3 regions of the Streptomyces sp. NPDC048002 genome follow, and region 3 is predicted to be linked to each of the others. Evidence: riboswitches for the same ligand, from Rfam matches in the RefSeq annotation. Region 3 holds a riboswitch; each other region holds the start of a gene.
The links. A riboswitch is a leader RNA that binds a small molecule or an ion and turns the genes downstream of it on or off. The one in region 3 is predicted to bind cyclic di-AMP.
Positions count from the first base shown of each region.

Region 1: another riboswitch for cyclic di-AMP. It lies ahead of AB0E07_RS34395 (transglycosylase SLT domain-containing protein); the one in region 3 lies ahead of AB0E07_RS29105 (C40 family peptidase).
Region 2: another riboswitch for cyclic di-AMP. It lies ahead of AB0E07_RS30510 (NlpC/P60 family protein); the one in region 3 lies ahead of AB0E07_RS29105 (C40 family peptidase).

Region 1 is NZ_JBEZNL010000045.1:17,042-22,101, forward strand. Features, by position in the region: gene AB0E07_RS34385 (DUF2092 domain-containing protein) at 1-628, opposite strand, end outside; gene AB0E07_RS34390 (polyprenyl synthetase family protein) at 905-1,915, opposite strand; cyclic di-AMP (ydaO/yuaA leader) riboswitch at 2,472-2,655, shown strand; gene AB0E07_RS34395 (transglycosylase SLT domain-containing protein) at 2,661-3,131, shown strand; gene AB0E07_RS34400 (HAD family hydrolase) at 3,132-3,947, opposite strand; gene fahA (fumarylacetoacetase) at 4,276-5,060, shown strand, end outside.
Region 2 is NZ_JBEZNL010000034.1:29,506-34,565, forward strand. Features, by position in the region: gene AB0E07_RS30510 (NlpC/P60 family protein) at 174-1,352, opposite strand; cyclic di-AMP (ydaO/yuaA leader) riboswitch at 1,361-1,533, opposite strand; gene pcrA (DNA helicase PcrA) at 2,065-4,545, shown strand; gene AB0E07_RS30520 (peptidoglycan DD-metalloendopeptidase family protein) at 4,606-5,060, opposite strand, start outside.
Region 3 is NZ_JBEZNL010000030.1:58,790-63,849, forward strand. Features, by position in the region: gene AB0E07_RS29090 (urease subunit alpha) at 1-370, opposite strand, end outside; gene AB0E07_RS29095 (urease subunit beta) at 363-674, opposite strand; gene AB0E07_RS29100 (urease subunit gamma) at 689-991, opposite strand; cyclic di-AMP (ydaO/yuaA leader) riboswitch at 1,722-1,925, shown strand; gene AB0E07_RS29105 (C40 family peptidase) at 1,929-2,402, shown strand; gene AB0E07_RS29110 (LysE family translocator) at 2,457-3,143, opposite strand; gene AB0E07_RS29115 (LysR family transcriptional regulator) at 3,248-4,171, shown strand; gene AB0E07_RS29120 (ATP-binding protein) at 4,143-4,643, opposite strand; gene AB0E07_RS29125 (helix-turn-helix transcriptional regulator) at 4,856-5,060, shown strand, end outside.

The DNA of each region.
Region 1 (5,060 bases), on a different contig from region 3:
GCGCGGTGCCGTCGACGGTGACGGACGTGGTGTCGTCGACCGCCTTCAGGGCCTCCTCGGTGAGGTCCTTGGGCGTGGCCGGGACCTCCTTCTGGCGCTCGGCACTCTCGTCGGCGGTGCCGTGGAAGACCTCGTTGGACGCGCTGTCGTAGCCCCAGACGTCCTTGCCGTTGTGGATCAGGCTGTACTCGGCGGCGTTCTCCAGCACCGAGAGCTTCTGCCGGTCGGGGCCGTCGGCGGCGACGCGCAGCGTGTGCGTACCGGAGACCAGCTCGGTGAGCTTGGCCGACGGGTCGGCGGCCGAACCGTCCCCGGAGTCCATCGCCCCGGACGCCAGCGAGCCCCCGAGCCCGCCGAGGTCGGGCAGCCCCAGATCGGTGCTGATCTTCACCGTCCCGGACAGCTGCTGTACGTCGGACGCGGCGATCTTCTCGATGAGCCGCTGCGCGCTGATCTCCGGCAGGTCGGGGTCGCCGGAGTCGGCGAGCGCCGGGACCAGGCCGATGGTCGCCGCCGCCACGCCCACCACCGCCACGGGGACGACGTACCGCGCCGCCTTGCGCCGCCCCGATCGCAGGTCGTCGGTCTCGTCCCCGGTCGTGCTGTCGTCGGATCCGTACGGTGCCATGTGTGCCTTACCTCCGTCGTCGGCGGCGGCCTGCCAACTCCCGTGCGTCCAGCCCGTAGCCGCCATTCTCACCCGAATCGGTGAGGAGTGGTGTTTTCCGTAGTCACCATCTGACCAAATCGGCGGCGACGAAGCGTCAGACCCCGGACTCAACTCCGTGTACACCTGCGGTATGACACGAGAGGGCGGCACCTCCCCCGACCCGTAGGGGTCGCGAGCGGCACCGCCCTCTCAGGGCCGGTGGCCGGCCCTGGACGTACGGAGGGGTCCGGGCGGTCAGCCCGCCCGGTGGACCACGGCGTCGCACAGCTCCATGAGGGACGCCTTCGCGTCGCACTCGGGGAGCGGCGCCAGGGCGGCGCGCGCGTCCTGCGCGTAGCGCACGGTGTCGCGGCGGGCCTGCTCCAGCGCCGGGTGCGCCCGGAGCGCGGCGAGGGCCTCGGCGTGGCGGGTGTCGTCGGTCAGGTCGGAGTCGAGCAGCTCGCAGAGCGCGATGTCCTCGGCGAGGCCCAGCCGCTCCGCCCGCTCCCGCAGCCGCAGCACCGGCAGGGTCGCGATGCCCTCGCGCAGGTCCGTGCCCGGGGTCTTCCCCGACTCGTGGGAGTCGGAGGCGATGTCCAGCACGTCGTCGGCGAGCTGGAAGGCGACCCCGAGCCGCTCGCCGTACTGGGTGAGCACGTCCACGACCGTCTCGTCGGCCCCCGACATCATCGCGCCGAAGCGGCAGGACACGGCCACCAGGGAGCCCGTCTTGCCGCCCAGCACGTCGAGGTAGTGGCTGACGGGGTCGCGGCCGTCCTGCGGGCCCGCCGTCTCCAGGATCTGGCCGGTGACCAGCCGCTCGAACGCCTCGGCCTGCACCCGGACCGCCTCCGGGCCGAGGTCGGCGAGGATGTGCGACGCGCGGGCGAAGAGGAAGTCCCCGGTGAGGACGGCGACGGAGTTGCCCCAGCGGGTGTTCGCGCTGTCCACCCCGCGCCGGACGTCGGCCTCGTCCATCACGTCGTCGTGGTAGAGCGTCGCCAGGTGGGTCAGCTCCACCACCACGGCCGACGGCACGATCCCCGGCGCGTACGGGTCGCCGAACTGCGCGGCGAGCATCACGAGCAGCGGCCGGAACCGCTTCCCGCCCGCGCGCACGAGATGCTGGGCGGCCTCGGTGATGAAGGGGACCTCGCTCTTGGTGGCCTCGAGCAGTCCCTCCTCGACAGCCGCCATCCCGGCCTGGACATCGGCTTCCAGAGCCTGGTCCCGCACGCTCAGCCCGAACGGCCCGACGACGGTCACGAGGGGTCTCCTGTCTGCTGGTGTCTTCCGGCGATTACGCGGTTTGTCGATAGGTCGCTGCCTTCACTCAAGTCAGCGTATCCGGTCAGGTTTCGATCACCGATGCCGCCCGCCGGTCCACGACGGGCGGTATCGGATCATGGCGTCCATGTTTTTTGATCACCCGATAAGACCCGATATCGACCGACTTACGCGGCCACGGTGGAGTCCGCCTCGAATCGAGGCCGATCGGCGCACCCTCCGGAACACCTTCCGGCACGCCCTCCAGCCCTGCGAACGAGTCGGCGATAAAACACCATTGAGCCTATTGCCCGATTTGATACTCCTTGCGCGCACGCGTGACTTGACTCACGCACATCCACCCACAGCCCGTCCGCAGAATCACGCCGACATGCGTCCCCCGCTTCCCAGTTGAGCCTTGGCGACAGCAAACGATCATTTGCCCCACACCCCCCGATGAAGATCAAAACCCTGGATATGTGAATCCGCTACTTGTTTCGGACATGCGCTCTCGCATACGTTCCCGGCCTGTCGGGCGGACGCCGAATCCTGCCGCCGCCCGATTCCACCGAATTTTCTTCGTACGGCAGGAGCGGGGGACCCACAGGTAAGCCGCCGGACCGGACGTCCTCGGACGCGCCGGAACGGCTCGGGGTGCAGTCGCGTGTCCTTCGGGGTGCGCGGCCGGGCAGCTCCCGCCCGAACCCGACAGCTCACCTCGCAGGCGCCGGAGAGGAACACAGTCATGCCTGCTGCCGCTCAGCGCCGCACCCGTATCGCCCGCAAGCTCGCCGTCATCGGCACCGGAGCCGCCGTACTGGCGCTCCCGCTCATCGGCTCCACCACCGCCTCCGCGGCCACCCCGACGGTCACCACGGCCACCTCGCTCGGGTACTCCAACACCCTCGACGGCTGGATCCGCGCCTCCCTCCAGGTCATGGCGGAGAAGGGGATCCCCGGCACCTACAACGGGATCTACCGCAACGTCATCCGGGAGTCCTCGGGCAACCAGTACGCGATCAACAACTGGGACTCCAACGCCGCCGCCGGCACCCCGTCCAAGGGCCTGCTCCAGGTGATCGACCCGACCTTCCGGGCCTACCACGTGGCCGGCACCTCGTGGGACCCGTACGACCCGGTCGCCAACATCACCGCCGCCTGCAACTACGCGGCCCAGCGGTACGGCTCGATCGACAACGTCTTCGGCGCCTACTGATCAGACGCCCCGCGGGAAGAGTCTTTCGAGGACGACGGCGATGCCGTCGTCCTCGTTCGACGTGGTGACCTCGTCCGCCACCGCCTTGAGTTCGGGGTGGGCGTTGGCCATCGCCACCCCGTGGGCCGCCCAGTCGAACATCGGGATGTCGTTGGGCATGTCGCCGAAGGCGATGGTCCGCTCCGGGCCGAGGCCCAGATGGTCGGCGGCCAGCGCCAGGCCCGTCGCCTTGGTGATGCCGCACGGCTGAAGCTCGACGGTCCCGGGTCCCGACATGGTGACCGTGGCCAGCGAGCCCACCACCGTGCGCGCCGTCGCCGCCAACTCGTCGTCGGACAGCTCCGGATGGCGCAGCAGCACCTTGCTGATCGGCTCGCACCACAGATCGTCGCGGCGCCCGACCCGCACCGCGGGCAGGGTGGGGTGCGGCATCAGATAGCCGGGCTCGATCAGCGTCAGCCCGTCGACGCCGTCCTGGTCGACCGCGGCGTAGACCTGACCCACCTCGGCCTCGATCTTGCCGAGCGCGGTCTCCGCCAGCTCCCGGTCCAGGGTGACGGACCACAGCAGTCGGTCCGCGCCGGCGTCGTACACCTGCGCGCCCTGCCCGCACACCGCGAGCCCCCCGCGGCCCAGGTCCTCCAGGAGCGGCCGGACCCGGGGAGCCGGGCGGCCGGTCACCACCAGATGCCGGGCTCCGGACTCCGCCACCCGCGCGAGCGCGGCGTACGACCGGTCGGAGAGCGTGTCGTCGCCACGGAGCAGCGTGCCGTCCAGGTCGGTGGCGACAAGTGAATATGCGAGGGGTGCGGCCATGATCAGAGAATACGGACAGGACGCGCTCCCGACTCAAGCGGGAACCGGCCGAGCACGAGTCCACCGGACCCCGCCAACTCCCCTGCCGCCGCACGGCGTTCGCCCGGGGACCGGAACGGACCGCGGCGGAGTTGGAGTGCGGCTCGCACGACGGCCGACCGCGGGCGACTCGGCGGCCGCTTCTTCGGCCTCCTCGCCGGCCTCCTCCCCTGCCTCCTCCCCTGCCGACGGCACCGCACCATACGCACTGCCCAAGACGGGTGCCCCACCCGTAACGTGTGCGGCGACGACACGGACCCGTGGCACGCACGAGAGTGAGGCAGTACCCATGCCCCCCTTTGATGTCCCCGAGGGCGACCCCTTCGGCCCGCACAACCTTCCGTACGGTGTCTTCTCCGTCCCCGGCGACGACAGCGGGCGGCGGGTCGGCGTACGGCTCGGCGATCACGTCCTCGACGCGGGCGCGGCCGCGCTGGCGCTGGGCTCCCCGTACTCCTCCCTGCTGGCCCGGCCCACGCTGAACCCGCTGCTGGCCGCCGGCCGCACCGCCTGGTCCGACGTGCGCCGCGCGCTGACGGCCTGGGTCACCGTCCCGTCCCACCGGGAGACCATCGAGCCGCTGTTCCACCCGCTCTCCTCGGTGACCCTGCACCTGCCCTTCGAGGTCGCGGACTACGTCGACTTCTACGCCTCCGAGAACCACGCCCGCAACGTCGGCCAGATCTTCCGCCCGGACGCGGCGGACTCCCTCACCCCGAACTGGAAGCACCTCCCGATCGGCTACCACGGCCGCTCCGGCACCGTCGTGGTCTCCGGCACGGACGTCGTACGGCCCTCGGGCCAGCGCAAGGCACCCACCGACGCGGCCCCGGTCTTCGGCCCCTCGGTCCGCCTGGACATCGAGGCCGAGGTCGGTTTCGTGGTGGGCGCGCCCTCGGCGATGGGCAGCCCGGTCGCCCTCGCCGACTTCCGCGAGCACGTCTTCGGCCTGTGCCTGCTCAACGACTGGTCCGCGCGGGACGTCCAGGCCTGGGAGTACGTCCCCCTCGGCCCGTTCCTCGGCAAGTCCTTCGCCACCTCGGTGTCGGCGTGGATCACCCCGCTGGACGCCCT
Region 2 (5,060 bases), on a different contig from region 3:
GGCTCCGGAACGGGGAGGGCAGCCACAGCCGTGCGCCCGCCACCGGACGCAGGCCCACGCGGGCGCCGCTCCTGCGGGAGACCTCCCGCGCGCGCCGCTCACGGAGACACGCGCGCGCCGCTCACAGGGACACGCGAGCGCCGCTCACAGGGACACGCGCGCGTGCCCCGCGCTCAGGCGGGCCGTACGACGCTGTGGATCGAGCCCTCGCCGTCGTAGTAGATCGACTCCTCGCGGACGTACGCGCCCGGCTTGGGGGCGTGGATCATCATGCCGTTGCCGATGTAGATGCCGACGTGGGTGACGTCGTCGTAGAAGAAGACGAGGTCGCCGGGCTGCGCGCTGGCGAGGGAGACCGTGGTGCCCGCGTTGACCTGGTCGTAGGTGGTGCGCGGCAGGGAGATCCCCGCGGCGTTCCAGGCGCCCTGGGTCAGGCCCGAGCAGTCGTAGGAGTCGGGGCCGGTGGCGCCCCACACGTACGGCTTGCCGATCTGCGCGCGGGCGAAGGCGAGCGCCTTCTCGGCCTTGGCGGCGTAGGAGGAGTCCGACGCGGACGCGGACTCGCCGGCGCTCGTCCCGGTCGAGCCGGAGGAACCGCTCTCCTGCTGAGCGGCCTCCGCGGCCTCCTTCTGACGCTGCTCCTCTGCGGCCTGCTGCTCGGCCAGCTCGGCCGCCTTGGCCGCGGCCTCCTCCTGCCGCTTGCGCTCGATCGCGGCGAGCCGCGCCTTCTCCTCCGCCGTCAGCTCCGAGAGCAGCTCGCGCGCGTCGGCGAGCTTCTTCTGCACCGTCGACTTGGCGGTCTTCAGGTCGTTCTGCGACTCGCTGAGCGTCTGGAGGCTCTCGGTGGCCTCCTGGCGCTTCTTCATCGTCGACGACTGCTGCGTGATGTAGTCGTCGACCGCCTCCTTCTGACGGCCGGTCATCCGGTCCATCAGCTGGGTCTGGTCGAAGTAGTCCTGCGGCGAGTCCGCCAGCAGCAGCGTCGCGGTGTCGGGGGCCGCCGCGCCCGTGCGGTACTGGGCGGCCGCGAAGGAACCCAGCTCCTCCCGCGCGTCGTTGAGCTTCTGGGTGCGCTTGGCGACGTCGTCCAGGAGCGTGTCGACCTGCTTGCGCTGCTTGGTCGTCTTCTCCTTGGCCGCGTTGTACTTCTCGGTCGCCGACTCCGCCTGGCGGTAGAGGCTGTCGACCTTCTTCTCGACCTCTTCGAGGCTGGGCTTGTCGTCCGTGGACGGGCTGGCATTGGCCGTCTGGGACAGGAGGGCCACCGAGGTGAGGGCGGCCGTGGCGAGGGCAGGGGTGCGTATGCCTGCTACGCGCGTACCGGCGGGACGCGACTTGCGGTGCGACGCCAAGGGAGGCGACTCCTTCCATGCTCCGCCTACCGAGTTAGCTGTCGGGTTCGGGCGGGTGGTTCGGAAGGGTTGCCCTACAGCCCTGTCCCGGTGCGGGAGTTGGGCCGATTCACCCCAGGATCGGTTTGGGTCCCCGGCTCCGGCTGCCGTGGAAGGGCAGCGGACTCGGCGGAGGCCGCGCGGCCCGGCGACGTTCGCCGGAGGGGGTCGTACGGCCTGACCGGCACGGTAGCCAACTCGTGTGGCCCCTGTGAAGGTTGATGGGTGATATGCCCGATACATTTTCGTGACCTTTGGTCAGAGCGGCCTTGAACGCGTTCGATCCAGGTCGGTGTGTGATGGTTTGAAGCCTTTGAATGCGTCGCGCCGCTTACGCGAGAATTCGGGCAATGGCCGCATCTGGTTGCGCCCGCGCGATCACGGTGAGTGAAGGTGTTGCGGGCGTGGTGACGAACGTCTCGGACGGGCGTGAGGGCGTGGCGGACCTCTCGCGCCCCGGTCGGCCCGGCCGTCGCGGGTGAGTCGGTGGGGGTGCCCGACAGGGCTGCGGCGGCCACCACTTCGCCCGTCCGATCGCGGAGGGTGACGGCTCGGTCGCGGGTGGGAGGGTCCCGCACGGCGCCCTCCCCGGAAGATCATCGGCCGCTGGATCGAGGGATGTTCGCGAGGGCGGCGGCGGGCTGTCAGTGGGGCGCCCTAAACTCGGAGAGCGATGAGCAGCCTCTTTGACGACAGCTTCCTGGCGGATCTCCAGGGCCCCCGCGCCCACCACGAGGAACCCCCGCCGCCGCCCGAGGACGATCACGCTCCGGAGCAGGTTCCGGACGATCTGTTCGGCGGGAAGTTCGACGTGCCTCCGGACCGGGACGCCTACTACCGCGACGGCGCTCCCCGCCCGGCGCTCGACGCCGCGGCGCTCATCGAGGGGCTCAACGAGAACCAGCGCGCCGCCGTCGTGCACTCCGGCACCCCCCTGCTCATCGTGGCGGGCGCCGGCTCGGGCAAGACCCGCGTCCTGACCCACCGCATCGCGCACCTGCTCGCCGCGCGCGACGTGCACCCCGGGCAGATCCTCGCGATCACCTTCACCAACAAGGCCGCCGGTGAGATGAAGGAGCGCGTCGAGCAACTCGTCGGCCCGCGCGCGAACGCGATGTGGGTGATGACCTTCCACAGCGCGTGCGTACGCATCCTGCGCCGGGAGAGCAAGAAGCTCGGGTTCACCTCGTCGTTCTCGATCTACGACGCCGCCGACTCCAAGCGGCTGATGGCGCTCGTCTGCCGGGACCTCGACCTCGACCCCAAGCGCTTCCCGCCCAAGTCCTTCAGCGCCAAGATCAGCAACCTGAAGAACGAGCTGATCGACGAGGAGGACTTCGCCGCCCAGGCGACGGACGGCTTCGAGAAGACCCTCGCGCAGGCGTACGCCATGTACCAGTCGCGGTTGCGGGAGGCCAACGCCCTCGACTTCGACGACCTGATCATGACCACGGTCAACCTGCTGCGCGCCTTCCCGGACGTCGCCGAGCACTACCGCCGCCGCTTCCGGCACGTCCTCGTCGACGAGTACCAGGACACCAACCACGCGCAGTACGCCCTGGTGCGCGAACTCGTCGGGACGAGCGAGCACCCCGTGGACGTCCCGCCCAGCGAGTACGACCTCCCGCCGGCCGAACTCTGCGTCGTGGGCGACGCCGACCAGTCGATCTACGCATTCCGCGGCGCGACCATCCGCAACATCCTCCAGTTCGAGGAGGACTACCCGGACGCGACGACGATCCTGCTGGAGCAGAACTACCGCTCCACCCAGACCATCCTCTCCGCCGCCAACGCCGTCATCGAGCGCAACGAGTCCCGCCGCCCCAAGAACCTGTGGACCAACGCGGGCTCGGGCGCGCGCATCACCGGCTACGTCGCCGACACCGAGCACGACGAGGCCCAGTTCGTCGCCGACGAGATAGACCGACTCACGGACGGCGGGGACGCCAAGGCCGGTGACGTCGCCGTCTTCTACCGCACCAACGCCCAGTCCCGCGTCTTCGAGGAAGTCTTCATCCGCGTCGGCCTGCCCTACAAGGTCGTCGGCGGGGTCCGCTTCTACGAACGCAAGGAGGTCCGGGACGTCCTGGCCTACCTGCGGGTGCTCGCCAACCCGGAGGACTCCGTCCCCCTGCGGCGCATCCTGAACGTCCCCAAGCGGGGCATCGGCGACCGTGCCGAGGCGATGATCGACGCGCTCTCCCAGCGCGAGAAGATCAGCTTCCCGCAGGCGCTGCGCCGGGTCGACGAGGCGTACGGCATGGCCGCGCGCTCCACCAACGCCGTCAAGCGGTTCAACACGCTGATGGAGGAGCTGCGTACGATCGTGGAGTCCGGCGCGGGACCGGCGACGATCCTGGAGGCGGTCCTCGAACGCACCGGATACCTGGCCGAGTTGCAGGCGTCCACGGACCCGCAGGACGAGACCCGGATCGAGAACCTCCAGGAACTCGCCGCCGTGGCACTGGAGTTCGAGCAGGAGTCGGAGGAGACGCCGGGCGGGCTCTCCGCCTTCCTGGAGCGCGTCGCACTCGTCGCCGACTCCGACCAGATCCCCGACGAGGACGAGGACGGCTCCGGAGTCATCACCCTGATGACCCTGCACACCGCCAAGGGCCTCGAATTCCCGGTCGTCTTCCTCACCGGCATGGAGGACGGCGTCTTCCCGCACATGCGGGCCCTCGGCCAGAACAAGGAGCTGGAGGAGGAGCGGCGCCTCGCCTACGTGGGCATCACCCGCGCGCGCGAACGGCTCTATCTGACGCGCTCGTCGATGCGCAGCGCCTGGGGTCAGCCGTCGTACAACCCGCCCTCCCGGTTCCTGGAGGAGATCCCGGCCCAGCATGTGGAGTGGAAGCGCACGGGTGCCACCGCGCCGGTCTCCGCCGGGCCGGTGTCGGGCGTGGCCGCCTCGCTGTCGTCGAGCCGCTCGCGTTCCGCCGCGTCCGGTGCCTCCGGCTTCGCCACCCGGCGGACCTCGGAGAAGCCGGTCGTCGCGCTGGCGGTGGGGGACCGGGTCACCCACGACCAGTTCGGGCTCGGCACGGTGATGGCGGTCAAGGGCACGGGCGCCAACGCCGAGGCGACGATCGACTTCGGCGACACCAAGCCCAAGCGGCTGCTGCTGCGGTACGCGCCGGTGGAGAAGTTGTAGCCGCCCCCGGGACGGCCGACCGGGGCCCTCGCCGAACGGCGGGGGCCCGCAGGGAAGTTGTTACGTCGGGTCGAGACCGTGGCTGCGCAGCCAGGCGAGCGGGTCGATGGCCGAACCGCCGGCCGGGCGCACCTCGAAGTGCAGGTGCGCACCGGTCGAGTTGCCCGAGTCGCCGGCGTACGCGATCTGGTCCCCTGCCTTCACCGTCGTGCCGGTGGCGACGTGGTACGTGGAGAGGTGGCAGTACCACGTCTCCGTGCCGTCCTTCGCGGTCACGATCATCATGTTGCCGTAGGCGCTGTTGAACTGGGTGCGCACGGTGCCGTCGGTGGCCGCCATGACCGGCGTGCCGTAGGCGACGGGGAAGTCGATGCCGGTGTGCGAGGACATCCAGTTGATGCCCGCCTGGCCGAAGTAGGCGCTGAGACCGTGCTGGGCGACCGGCAGCGCGAACTTGGGGCGCAGCCGCTCCTTGCGGGCGGCCTCCTCGGCGGCCTTCTTCCGCTCCGCCTCCT
Region 3 (5,060 bases):
CGGTCTCGGGGCCGATGACCAGGTCCGGGTGGACCCCGTCCATGGTGTCGGGGTTGCCGGCCTTGCCGATGCCGGTGATCCGCCCGTCCCGTATGCCGACGTCGGCCTTGACGACGCCCCAGTGGTCGATGACCACGACACCGGTGACGACCGTGTCCGGAGTGCCGTCTGCGCGCGTAGCGCGGGACTGGCCCATGGACTCCCGGATGACCTTGCCGCCGCCGAACACGGCCTCGTCACCGGCGAGCCCGGGGCCGCCGGAGCGGTCCTCCTCGATCTCCACGAGCAGATCGGTGTCGGCGAGCCGGATCCGGTCACCGGTGGTCGGGCCGAACAGGTCGGCGTAGGCGGCACGCGAGATCTCAGGCATCGAGGGCACCTCCGGTCTCCCCGCGCAGTCCGGGCACGACACGGGCGCCGGCCAGCGGGACGAGTTCGACGTCGACGGGGATCCCGGGCTCGAAGCGCACGGCGGTGCCGGCGGCGACGTTGAGCCGCTTGCCGCGGGCGGCCGCGCGGTCGAACTCCAGTCCGGGGTTGGCCTCGGCGAAGTGGTAGTGGGAGCCGACCTGGACGGGTCGGTCGGCGGCGTTGAGCACCGTCAGCCGGGTGATCTCGCGGCCTTCGTTGTACACAATGGGCCCGTCCGCGAAGAGGACCTCACCGGGAATCATCGACAGCGCCCCTCTCAGACGATCGGCTCGTGGACGGTGACGAGCTTGGTGCCGTCGGGGAAGGTCGCCTCGACCTGGACGTCGTGGATCATCTCCGGGATGCCCGCCATGACGTCGTCGCGGGTGAGCAGTTTGCGGCCGGAGGCCATGAGCTCGGCGACCGTGCGGCCGTCCCGCGCGCCTTCGAGGATGTGCGAGGTGATGAGGGCGACCGCCTCGGGGTGATTGAGCTTCACTCCGCGGGCGCGGCGCTTCTCGGCGACGTCGGCCGCCACATGGATCAGCAGCCTCTCTTGCTCGTGCGGGGTCAGTTGCACGTCCCACCTCACAGTCCTCGCTCCGGACCGTGCGGGGCCCGGCTGCCGCGGCCACGGGCAAAGTGCCTGGTGGCGTGGAGGGAGGCTAGTTGGACCGAGTTTCGGGCACGTTAACCGAGCTGTGATCCGACCGGACCTCCGAGGCGGCGGCGACGAGGGCCTCCGACCCCCGCGCGCAGGGCTCCGAAGAGGTCCGCCCACCCTCGGCCGGAGGGCGGGCCACCCGGGCGGGCCGGACGGCTGATACCCGGGCGGGCCGGACGGCTGGCGATCAGGCTGCCCGGAACCGGAAACTGACGCGCGCTCACCTCTCACCGGCGTGCGCGCCGCGCGGGCCGTACGGTGAGCGCCGCCGGTCTCGCGTCACCACTCCCCCGCGCTCGGACAGTTGACGCAGGTGAGCCGGGTCGGACCGTCGGGACGCCACGCCGAGCCGTCCGGAGCCGAGTCGAAACGGACCAAACGACGTACCCCCTTTCAGCGTAGACATGGCTCCTTTTGTCGACCCGTCAGAGTTGCGCAACGCGCGTGGACCGAACACCGCATCGGACGTTCCGTCGCTGGTCCGGACCTCCCCGGGCACCTCGACGATCGTTCGAACGGAGCAGTGTCCACCCGAACGGGTGAGTGGTGACTAACGCCACAAATACCCGGTTCCATTGGGATTTTCGGACATCCGTGGGCCAAGATCCCTGTCTGACGACAAGCCCCCGCCACCGCGGCGGGGCGGTCCGGGCGGACGCCGAGTCCTGCCGCCGCCCGGATGACCGGTCGACAGGAGTGCATCGGCAGGAGTGGAGGACCCGAGCACGACGGGTCGCCGGCGCGGAGGTTCGCGCCGAGCAGCCCTTGGGGTGAAGCCGCATCGCGGCCGGGCAACTTCGCCAGCCCGAATCCGACAGGTCATCCTTCACAGGCGGCTGACGAAGGGTTGCGCATGACTGCGCTCAATCGTGTCCCGTCGCTGATGGTCCGGGCCGGTACGGCCTCGGCCCTCACCATCGCCGCCGTGGGCGGTTCGATCGTGGCCCCCGGCCTCTCCGCTGAGGCGGAGGCGGCCACGCCGGCGACGAAGGCACTCCAGGTCGCGGCCTCCAAGAAGGGTGCCCCGTACAAGTGGGGCGCCACCGGACCGCACCGCTTCGACTGCTCCGGGCTCACGCTGTACGCGTTCAAGAAGGCGGGCAAGAAGCTGCCCCGTACCGCGGCCCAGCAGTACAACAAGACGCGCCACATCTCCGCCAACAGCCGCAAGGCGGGTGACCTGGTGTTCTTCCACTCGGGGTCGAACATCTACCACGTCGGCATCTACGCCGGGAAGGGCAAGCTCTGGCACTCCCCGAAGACCGGGGACGTGGTGAGGCTGCAGAAGATCTGGACCAAGAGCGTCTGGTACGGCCGGGTGAGCTGACCCGGCGCCCGAGGGGCGGCGGCGTCCCTGACTCGCCGCCGCCCCGACGGGCACTCAGGAGACGGCCTCGAACAGCAGGACCGCGCCCAGGACCGTCAGGGCGGTACCGGTGACGGCCTCGACGGCACGGGCGGCCCGCGGCCGGCGCAGCCACCGGCCGAGCCGGTCCACGAGCAGCGCCACGGCCGGGAACCACAGCAGGGCCAGCACCACCACGATCAGCGCCAGCAGCAGCGTGCGGGGCAGCGCGGGAGCCCCCGCGGGCACGAACTGGGGCAGCAGGCTCAGGAAGGTGATCGGCGCCTTCGGGTTGAGGGCGTTGGTGACGAAGCCCTGCCGCAGCGGGCGCCCGCTGCCGGGAGCCTCCGTGGGCTCGGCGGGCCGGGGCCTGCCGGGAGCCTCCGCCCGCTCGGCGGGCCAGGGTCTGCCGGGAGCCTCCGCCGGCTCGGCGGGCCGGGGCCGGCGCAGCGAGAGCAGGGTACGGGCGCCGAGGTGGAGCACATAGCAGCCGCCCAGCACCTGGAGCGTGCGGAAGAGGGCCGGCACCGCGGTCAGGACGGCGGCGACGCCCGCGACCGCCAGGGCGGTGTGCAGCAGCAGCCCGCCCGTGATGCCCAGCGCGCAGGCGACACCGGCCCGGCGCGAGACGAGGGCGTTGCGTACGACGACGGTGAAGTCGGCCCCGGGCATGGCGACCATGCCGGCGGCGACCCCGGTGAAGGCGAGCAGCTGTGCGTCCATGGGCCCAGCCTGCCGCTCCGGAGCCTTCAGCAGGTATGTCGAATAACCTGGGTCCGCCTTAAGCATCGCTTTGGGCTCAGGCTCTCCCAGACAGGTCTCCCGGCATGTACGACCCCACACGGCTGGCGGCGCTGGTCGCGGTCGCCGAGTCCGGTTCGATCACCCGGGCCGCCGAGCGGCTCGGCTACACCCCGCCCGCGCTCTCCCAGCAGCTGGCGAAGCTGGAGCGGGAGGCGGGCACGCCCCTGCTCGTCCGGCACCATCGCGGGGCCCGGCTCACCGGAGCGGGCGAGCTGCTGGTGGCGCGGGCCCGTCGGGTGCTCGACGAACTGGAACAGGCCCGGCACGAGCTGGCCCGGCTCACCGGTCTGGCCGGGGGAACCCTGCGGCTCGGTACGTTCCAGACCGCGGGCGTCCACCTGCTGCCGCCGGTGCTCAGCGCCTTCCGCCGGGCCCATCCGGACGTGGAACTGACCGTCAGCAACCACGAACCGCCCGCCGGGGTGGCCGCGGTGGCCGCCGGGGAGATCGATCTGGCCCTGACGCACACCTACGAGCCCGCGGAGCCGGTACCGGTGCCCTCGTCCGTCGTCCTGGAGCCGGTACTGGTGGAGGAGCTGGTCCTGGTGACCGCCCCCGGGCACGCGCTGGCCGAGGGGAACTCAAGGCTTCCGCTGAGCGAGCTGGCCGGGCAGCCGTTGATCAGCATGGCGCCGGACCATCCGGCACGGCAGGGGGTGGAGGCGGTACTGGCCCGGGCCGGGGCCACGCCGGCGGTGCTGGTGGAGACCCCGGTGTACGCGCTGGTGTGCGCTCTGGTCAGCGCGGGGCTCGGAGTCGGGGTGGTGCCGGAGATGGTGGCGCGGACCGCCGTCACCCCGGTCGGGACGCGCGCGCTGGAGGGGGGAGAGCTACGCCGCACGATCTCGGTCGCCCGGCGTGCGGAGGGCGCGGGGCCCGCCGTGGACGCCTTCCGGGCGCTGCTGCGGGGCGCGTTCGCTAAGGCTCCTGCTGGACCGCGGTGGTGACCTGCTGAGCCCCGCTGGTGACCTGTTGGGCCCCGCTGGTGACCTGTTGGGCCGGTACGGTCCAGGGCAGTTCGATCGAGACCGTCTTGCCGCCCTCGCGGGTGGGTCTGACCCTGAGCCGGCCGCCGCACTCGGCGGTCAGCCAGCGGATGATCACCAGGCCGCGGCCGTTGTCCTGCTGCACGGCGGCGGGCAGCCGCTTGGGGAGGCGGGGATGGCTGTCGGTGACCCCGATGCGCAGTTGTTCGTCCTGGTGCAGTTCGATGTCCACCGTGAAGGTGGGTGACTGACCCAGGGTGTGCTGTACGGCGTTGGTGGCGAGTTCGGACACGATGAGCCGGATGGTGTCGGCCGCGTCGGTCTCGGCGGGCAGCCCCCACTCCGCCAGAGTGCTGAGCACATAGCCGCGGGCCGCGGAGACCGAGGCGGGATCGCTCGGCAGAGTGACGGATGCTTCCAGATGGTCTGCCATGGCGACGTCGTCCCTTTCCCACGGGACCGTGGTCCGACACGGAGCGGATGGTTCGAGTACGGTCCCGGACTGGTGCTTCTTCGCCAGACTGCCATTACCGCGCCGGTCACGGTGGCGATCCACCAAGATATGCATATATCTGTCGCTCAAAGCGGTGAACTCTGCTACGCGAGACCGTATTTGGGCGGCCCGGTTGGAGTAAGGAGGACCGTATGCAGCACGGTCCCGCGGTGCGCCGCCGAAAGCTGGGCGCCGAATTGCGCGCGTTGCGCACCAGCGCCGGTCTCACCAGTGGTGAGGCGGCACGGATGGTGGGCTGGCACCAGTCGAAGGTGAGCCGGATCGAGACCGGCGCCAGCGGCGTGAAACCGGCCGACGTGCGGTTACTGCTGGACGCGTACGACGTCGGGGACTCCC